2 regions of the Paenibacillus sabinae T27 genome follow, and region 2 is predicted to be linked to the other one. Evidence: riboswitches for the same ligand, from Rfam matches in the RefSeq annotation. Region 2 holds a riboswitch; the other holds the start of a gene.
The links. Region 2 has a riboswitch for thiamine pyrophosphate ahead of PSAB_RS11570 (ABC transporter ATP-binding protein). Riboswitches for the same ligand answer to the same signal wherever they lie in the genome.

Region 1 (4,182 bases), 590 kb from region 2:
ATCATGAAATTCACCGAGGGCGCGTTCAAGAACTGGGGATACGAAGTGGCCGAGCAGGAATTCGGCGACAAGGTGTTCACCTGGAGCCAGTACGACGCCATCAAGGAGGCCGAAGGCGCCGATGCGGCAAACGCGGCCCAGAAGAAGGCTGAGCAGGAAGGCAAGATCATTATCAAGGACGCCATTGCCGACATCGCGCTGCAGCAGGTGCTGACGCGTCCGACGGACTTTGACGTTATTGCCACGCTGAATCTTAACGGTGACTATCTGTCCGACGCTCTGGCTGCGCAAATCGGCGGCATCGGCATCGCTCCGGGAGCGAACATCAACTACGTGACCGGACATGCCATTTTTGAAGCGACGCATGGTACGGCGCCGAAATACGCCGACAAGGATGTCGTGAATCCGGGTTCCGTCGTTCTGTCCGGGGTAATGATGCTTGAGCATTTGGGCTGGCAGGAAGCCGCCGATCTGATCTACAAAGGTATGAGTACCGCAATCAACAACAAAACCGTTACTTACGATTTCGCTCGTCTGATGGAAGGAGCAACCGAACTGAAGTGTTCTGAGTTCGCTGATGAAGTGATCAAACACATGTAGTGAGGACGATCACATTGGCCATCAAACATGTAAATAATGCAGCGCCTGTAGTCAATGTGTGACGAATTGACAAAAATATGAACGGCATCCCCATTTTATTTCGATAAAATGGGGATTTTCTTTTGAGAAGCGGTGGCAATTGGTTATAATATTTACGAATGTAACTTATATCATAGACTTATCGGGAGGAATCTGATATGGATTGGGATGTTTTAATGTTCTTACATATGATCGGCATGCTGGCGTTGGGATTCTACCTGGTGCTGCCTTTCATCCTTGGCCGGATGGAGAAGCTTTCTCCCGCGGCCAAGGAGGGGGCGCTTAGCGCCATTACCGGATTTAACCGTTTCGCCCAATACGGCCTTGTTGTCCAACTGCTAACAGGAGGCTATCTGATGACCAAAGCAGATGTTTCGGTTCCGTGGATGATTATCGTAACGCTGCTGCTGCTCGCGATGTTCGCCCTGGGCGGCATTATGAGCAAACCGCTTCGGTTGGCCGCCTCAGGCATGAAGCAGGGCCGAAATGTATCCATAGAAACCGGCAAAATCCGCACATTGAGCGCACTGCTGGCGGTATGCTTGCTGGTCATACTGTTCTTTATGGCTTTTGACGGGATTATTTAAGCCGCACACAGCCGTGCGTATTGCCGCTTCCTTACGGGAGCGGTTTTTTTGTGCTGCGGGGGACGGCGCTCTTAGGTTCCTGTCTAGCGTAATGGACAAGCTTCCAAATGGGCCGGTCTTCGGCTGGGCCGGGACAGGCCTGTTTGAGCCTCCGGCAAATGGTTAATTTAACTATCGTAAAGGGAACGCATAATTGCACATCCCAAAGACATCCTAAGGAAAGTCTGAGCTTTTACAAACTTTCGAAAGGAGAATGAAAGATGTCCAATAGCAGTCAGCAAACCCAGAAGACGCTGCCGCCACAGCATCAGGATCGTCAACCCGGCCTGGAATCGGAAATGACGCCGCGGCCGAAGTATGAGCCGGCGGCATACAAAGCGGCTGGCAAGCTGCTTGGCAGGGCGGCGCTCATTACAGGCGGTGACAGCGGGATCGGCCGCGCGGTTGCCGTGGCTTTTGCCAAGGAGGGGGCCGATGTGGTCATTTCCTATCTGAACGAGCACACTGACGCCGAGGAGACGAAGCGGCAAGTCGAGCAGGAAGGGCGCAAATGCATTCTCATATCCGGCGATATTGGCGTTGAAGCCTTCTGCCAGGATCTCATCAACAAATCGGTGGAGGGTCTTGGCAAGCTGGACATCCTCATCAACAATGCCGCGGAGCAGCATCCGCAGGAAAAGATCGAGGATATTACTTCCGAGCAGCTGGAGCGGACGTTCCGCACGAATATTTTCTCGATGTTCTATTTGACGAAAGCGGCGATGCCTCATTTGAAAGAAGGCTCCACCATCGTCAATACGACGTCGATTACGGCATACAGAGGAAACCCTCAACTGCTGGACTATTCGTCCACTAAAGGCGCTATCCTTGCCTTCACACGCTCGCTTGCCATGAATCTGGCCGACAAAGGCATTCGCGTCAACGCCGTCGCGCCGGGTCCGATCTGGACACCGCTCATTCCGTCCACCTTTGACGAGAAAAAGGTCAGCGAGTTTGGCTCCACCCAGCCGATGAAGCGTCCGGGGCAGCCGGAAGAGCTGGCGCCGGCCTATGTCTATCTTGCTTCCGATGATTCGACGTATGTGACCGGCCAGGTTATGCACGTCAATGGCGGAGAAATCGTGAACGGCTAACCGTTCACGCCTTGAAATCAACCGCGTTAGCGGTAGGGTACAAAGCCTCCGGTCCGCTAGAGCGGCCGGGGGCTTTTTTTCACGCAAGGGGTATGATGAGAAGGAAGAATATGCTATGCTGTAGAAGATTCATAACCGCATAGCGATTGACACTAGGGGTGCCGCATGGCTGAGACGAACGTGATTGTTCGGACCCTTTGAACCTGATCTGGATTGTACCAGCGTAGGGAAGTGGAGAGTGAATAGCTGCATCCGGGCCTCATCTGAGGTTCGAACCAATCCGCAGTTTTCAGCCGCCTTCCTTCGGGAGGGCGGCTTTTTTGGTGCGATTAACGAAATTTGGAAGGAGAGGATGGCTGTGCATGCGGCACAAGATCCCCTTAACCGGCGTTCCGCTGCTGCGGGCATTAAAGACAGTGATCCCGAGATTCATCTTATTTCCGGCGGCGAGACGCGGCTGGACAAGTTTCTGCTGATTGCGGAAACGGTCCATTCATGGGTTGATTACATCCATTTGCGAGAGAAAGCGTGTACAGCGAATGAGCTGTACCAAGCAGTGAAGGAGATGACACGGCGTGGAGTACCGCTTGCCAAAATCGTCGTGAACGACCGGCTGGATGTCGCGCTGGCTGCGGGAGCCGGCGGCGTCCAGCTTGCGGGACACAGCCTTCCTCCTGCAGCTGCCCGTCCGCATGCACCGGGGCTGCGCATTGGCCGCTCCGTCCATTCTCCGGCGGAGGCGGCCGATGCCGCGGGCGAAGGAGCGGACTACTGCCTCTACGGGCATGTGTACGCCTCGGCCAGCAAGCCGGGCTTACCCGGCCGGGGCCTGGACGGACTCGCGGAAACCGTCCGGACCTGCCCGGTTCCGGTCATCGCGATCGGCGGCATTGAGCCGGGAAATGCAGGGCAAGTTCTCTCCACCGGAGCGGCGGGCATTGCCGTGCTCTCGGGCATTTGCGGCGCCGCCGATCCGGCCGCGGCGGCAATGGCTTACCGAGCCGCGGTCCGGGCGGCCCGGCTTGAAAGGAGGTGAAGGCCATGATGCTGTATATCAACGGCAGCGAGACCCGGCTTGACGAAGCATGCGGGACGCTTGCGGATCTGCTGAGCCGTCCCGAATGGAAGGAACGACGGATGATCGTGGAACTGAATGGGATCATCGTGGGCAAGGACGATTACGGGCAGGTCACGCTGGCCGACGGGGACCGTGTCGAGCTGGTGCATTTTGTGGGAGGAGGCTGAGGTTGAGGTGATTTCCGCCGGAGAGGACAGATATAGCAGACAGGAACGCTTTTATGGAATCGGAATCGAGGGCCAGAGGAAGCTTGAGCAGGCAAATGTGCTTATCATTGGCGCCGGGGCACTTGGCTCTGCATGCGCGGAGACAATGGTACGCTCGGGCGTCGGTAAGGTGACGCTTGTGGACCGGGATTACGTGGAGTGGAGCAACCTGCAGCGGCAAAACCTGTACAGCGAGCAGGATGCGGCGGAGCGGATGCCCAAAGCGGTGGCGGCGGCACGCAGGCTGCGCAGCGTTAATTCCTCCGTAGAGGTCAAAGGAATAGTAGCGGATATTTCAGCAGAGGAGATCGGCCTTTACACGCGGGATATAGACCTTATACTCGATGCGGCGGACAATTTCGAGGTGAGGATGATTGTCAATGATATTGCCGCAAGGGATGAAATTCCCTGGATCTATGGCGCCTGCACCGGCAGCTACGGGATTTCCATGACCATTGTCCCCGGGCAGAGCGCCTGTCTACACTGTCTGCTGGACGGGCTTCCGGCCGGAGGGGATACCTGCGACACGGCGGGTATTA
Region 2 (4,182 bases):
AAAAAAGAATGCACGGCGTTCGGATACCAGTCGAGCATAAGCGTCAGCTTGTGAGCAGGTTCGGCCGGGCTGGCCGATGCAATGGGGGCTTGTGAGGGCGCGGAGGAAGCCGCCGCATCGCCGGACGGCGAAGAGCCTCCACAAGCGGTTGTCACAAACAGCATCGTTAGGGCAGACAGCAGCATAGCTTTACTTCGGGTAAAAAATTTCATCAATATGTACCTCTTTTCTTAAGAATCTGATGTTCCAGCAGCCGGACTGTGAGAAAAAGGGCGATGCCGAGCGCCGAGAGCAGGGCAATCGCGGCGAACATTTCGGCGCTGTGCAGGCTTCCGGCCATCCGGCGGCTGTAATAACCGAGACCGCGCGTCCCTCCGAGCCATTCTCCGATGGTTGCGCCGATCACGCAGTACACTACCGTCAGCTTCAGCCCCGAGAAAAAGGAGGGGAGCGCCAGCGGAACGCCGATTTTAAGCAGCAGCTGCCTGCGGCTTGCGCCCATCGTCAGCAGCAGCTCTTGATAGGCGCCGCGGCTTTTGCCCAGACCGTCGTAGACACCGACGACCACCGGAAAGAACGCCGTCAGGAAGACGACGGCAACCTTGCTCCACAGGGAATACCCGAACCACATAATAAAAATGGGGGAGAGCGCGATCAATGGAATCGTCTGGCTGATGATAATCAATGGATAGAGCGCCTTCTCCAGCGTCCGGGACAGATGCATGCCGATTCCGAGCAAAATGCCGCCTGCCACCGACATCATACAGCCGATAGCAACTTCCTCAAGAGTAGCGGGCAGATGGGTGCCGAGCAGCAGCCCTGCGTTTCGGACGAGCGCCGTCCAGATCGAAGAAGGAGCGGGCAGGATAAAGGACGGAACAAGTTCCAAGCGAACGGCGGCTTCCCATATGGCGAGAACGGGCAGCAATAGGAGAAGGAAAGCGCCTGAGCGGTGAATCAATTCATTAAACGGCGCGCGTTTCATATAGCCTCCGCTCCAGCTCGGCCCGTAAGGATACAAAGCCGGGTTCAAAGTTCATCTGCATGCTCCGGGGCCTTGGCAGCCCGACGTTCATCTCCTGAAGGGCGCCGCCGCTTCCGGCAGGCATCAGAAAGATGCGGTCGCTGAGCAGAACCGCTTCCTCCAGGTCATGCGTGATGAACATCACCGTCCGCTTAAGGTTCCCCCACAGCTCCAGCAGCCAACGGTGCATGTCCCGCTTGGTCATCGCGTCGAGCGCGCCGAACGGTTCATCAAGCAGCATCAATTCGCCACCGTTCATCAGCGTGCGGACAAAGGCGGCCCGCTGCCGCATCCCGCCGGACAGCTCATGCGGATAAGCAAGCTCATAACCGGCGAGACCGACACGCTTCAGCATGTCACGCGCCTCGGCCTTGGTGCCGCTGGAGGCTCGGCCTTTAATCTCAAGCGGCAGCACGCAGTTGTCCAGCACGGTCCGCCAGGGCAGCAGAAGATCCTGCTGAGGCATGTAGGCGATATGGCCAAGCCGGTTGGCGCCTGAGCCGGAGTCGGTGCCGCGAAGCCGGATGTCTCCCGCCGACTGCTCCAGCAGTCCGGCTATCACTTTCAGCAGCGTGCTCTTGCCGCAGCCGCTGGCGCCGACGATGCTGACGAATTCGCCTTTGCGAACTGTCAATGACAGATCCGAAAATACGGGCTTCTGCTGCGGAAACGAAAAAGAAAGGCGCTTAAGAGTTAAAAGTTCTTCGATAGCGGGTCAACCCTCCTTTAAATGAACAAAGACCCGTCCATTTCCTTTAGAGAAATGAACGGGCCTTTAGAAATCCGCCGAACATCAGCACTAGCTGTCCGGCTTCAGTCAAGTAAAAGCTCAGGTTCCACTTCCCTCCGCTGGTATGATCCAGATCAGGTTCCAAGGGTCCGAAGCTCGCGGCTCCGTCTCAGTCAGGTGACTCCCCTAGTGAAATTGCGGTCTTGTATTCGGTTATTATTGGTTCTAACTATACCATATCCCTTGAGGTCCCTCAATGAATCGTTTGGGTCCAAGCAAGCTTACAATACAAGGGTACAATACAAGGGCCGTTCCAGGCATTAGGTCATCCAATGGCTGGGAACCGTTAACGAGGGCGGCAGCTTCGTATGAATATCGCCCTTAGCCGAGTTGATTTGTGCTTGCGTAAGAAAAATACTTCCCGTGAGATCTGCGCCGCTTAAGTCAGCATCCCTGAAATCGGCGCCAATCAGGTCGGCCTGTCGCATGTCTGCATTTCGGAGGTCGGCTGCGATCAGCAGAGCGCCTCTCAAATTGGCGCCACTAAGATCGGCTCCCCGCAAATTGGCCCCGATGTAGTCGCTTCTCTTGCTCATTTTGGGTTTTGCCTTTTGGTGATTATGATGCCGCGGCGGAACTTTGGCCCGCACCCGTTCACTTGTCTGAAGCAGGAGATCATTAACGACCGCCCGATGGACGGGGACGTTTAGCTTTAAAATCGATTCCGGGTCAAGCTTTGTGAGATTTTCGGTTGATTCCAGAGCAGCCCGCAAATCGGTATGTATCGGTCCGGTCTCTTGCCTCTCCAATGCTTCATTCAAATAGCACAGCATCTCATGCAGCTGCTGCATAATCGGAAAGACCTCGAACATTTCCTGGGCCGACCCCGGATTTTTTCGCCAATCGTTACCTTTATAAGTAATTTGGGATACTTTCTGCCCCGCGCCAAAGCATTCATAGACGGTACAGCCCTTATAGCCTTTTGCTCTGAGATCTTTATGGATACCGCAGCGGTAGTCGGCCTGCAAGTTGGGGCAGGGGATGCCTCCGGCTTTATCGGCTGCAAAATCGGCAGATTTGGCGTAAGGCAAAGCTGCGCAGCATAAACCGAAGCATTGTGCGCAATCGGCTTTTAATTGATTGGACATTGCCTACACTTCCTTTATATGAAAACTACTTCAATAGTTTAATAAGGAATGCTTCAGGAGTAAACCGCTTTTCATGATTTCGTCTGCGCAGGCAAAAAAGAAACGCACGGATGCCGTCCGTACAGGAGGCAAGTGCGTTTCTCTAAACAGTTTAGCGATTGCCGTGAACTTTCAGATACTCCAAGGCGTTATACAGCATGACAGCCGCTTCAGCCCGGGTCAGCTTGCTCTCCGGATGAAACTTCCCGTCTTTGTCGAGCGCGGTGATCTTGTACGCGAGGGAGCGTTGAATGCCGCCCTGGTAAGAAGGGTCAATCTGGTCTTCGTCCGCGATTTTCGCCGGAGCCAGCTTGATCATCGGCAGATTGCCGGCTTTTTCAAGGCCTTGTACGAGCAGGGCGGTGAACTGCTGTTTGGTCATCGGCTCCTTGGGATCGATATCCGTCGGGACTTCGATACCGTTATAATGCGCGTTGATAAAAGCTTCGGCATACCAGGCATCGTTCTTGACTTTGGTGAAAATATCGCTGGCAACGGGAGCCTTAATGAAGTCTATAGCAGCGAGACTGAGCTGCAGGCCTCCCGCAATAAACTGAATACCTTGAGCTGCGCTCAAGGAGGAACCCGGCAAGAACTTCGAGCCGTCTATTCCTTTTATAAGCCCGCGGTCTTTCAGGCTCTCGATTTTCTCCTTACCCTGAACGGAACCAAGATCAGTGAATCCGCTTCCGGCGGCAAAGACTGCGCTTCCTGCTGACAGCATCATTAATGCGCTGATCGAAACGGCTGCCAGCGCTTTTTTGGTAAATGTCATATAGCTGCACCTCCAACTAGTACGGTTTACGAAACCGTCACATTCTAAACGGAGGACAGGCCGGAAAGGTTGCGGGAGACAACCGGATGCAGTCTGTCATTCCACTCCCTTGAACAAAAGATTGCGGTAAGGATAAGGGGAGTCGCTGGTTTTGAACAGCAGAGCAATTCCGGACTCTTCAATGCGTACCGATTTAAGGGCAGGACTGCGAACAAGCCCGCGTACCATGGCCGAGACCGATTGGCGGTCATTCCTGCGAATACCCCGTGCCAGAGCGTCGGCGAAGTTCCGGTTAAAGGCCAGCTCGCGGTACAGCGGCAGCACGGCGAGGGCGATCCGGCGGTGCACCTTTGTGCTGAACGTAAACTGTACAAGTCCCGGCGGGATGGTAGTGCCGTTCGTGTACACAGCTATGGGAGGCGGAAAAGTAAAGTCCACAAAATACCCAATGGCGTTCGTTCCGTAT

Region 1: linked by a shared signal. The riboswitch ahead of PSAB_RS08765 (thiamine phosphate synthase) and the one ahead of PSAB_RS11570 (ABC transporter ATP-binding protein) in region 2 are both predicted to bind thiamine pyrophosphate.

Annotation. Positions count from the first base shown of each region.
Region 1 covers NZ_CP004078.1:1,924,538-1,928,719, forward strand. Annotated here, with positions in the region: gene icd (NADP-dependent isocitrate dehydrogenase) at 1-600, shown strand, start outside; gene PSAB_RS08755 (hypothetical protein) at 798-1,226, shown strand; gene PSAB_RS08760 (SDR family oxidoreductase) at 1,487-2,359, shown strand; TPP riboswitch at 2,504-2,606, shown strand; gene PSAB_RS08765 (thiamine phosphate synthase) at 2,598-3,395, shown strand; gene thiS (sulfur carrier protein ThiS) at 3,401-3,604, shown strand; gene PSAB_RS08775 (ThiF family adenylyltransferase) at 3,612-4,182, shown strand, end outside.
Region 2 covers NZ_CP004078.1:2,516,935-2,521,116, forward strand. Annotated here, with positions in the region: gene PSAB_RS11560 (ABC transporter substrate-binding protein) at 1-212, opposite strand, end outside; gene PSAB_RS11565 (ABC transporter permease) at 212-985, opposite strand; gene PSAB_RS11570 (ABC transporter ATP-binding protein) at 966-1,658, opposite strand; TPP riboswitch at 1,849-1,952, opposite strand; gene PSAB_RS11575 (pentapeptide repeat-containing protein) at 2,075-2,902, opposite strand; gene PSAB_RS11580 (S-layer homology domain-containing protein) at 3,054-3,716, opposite strand; gene PSAB_RS11585 (hypothetical protein) at 3,813-4,182, opposite strand, start outside.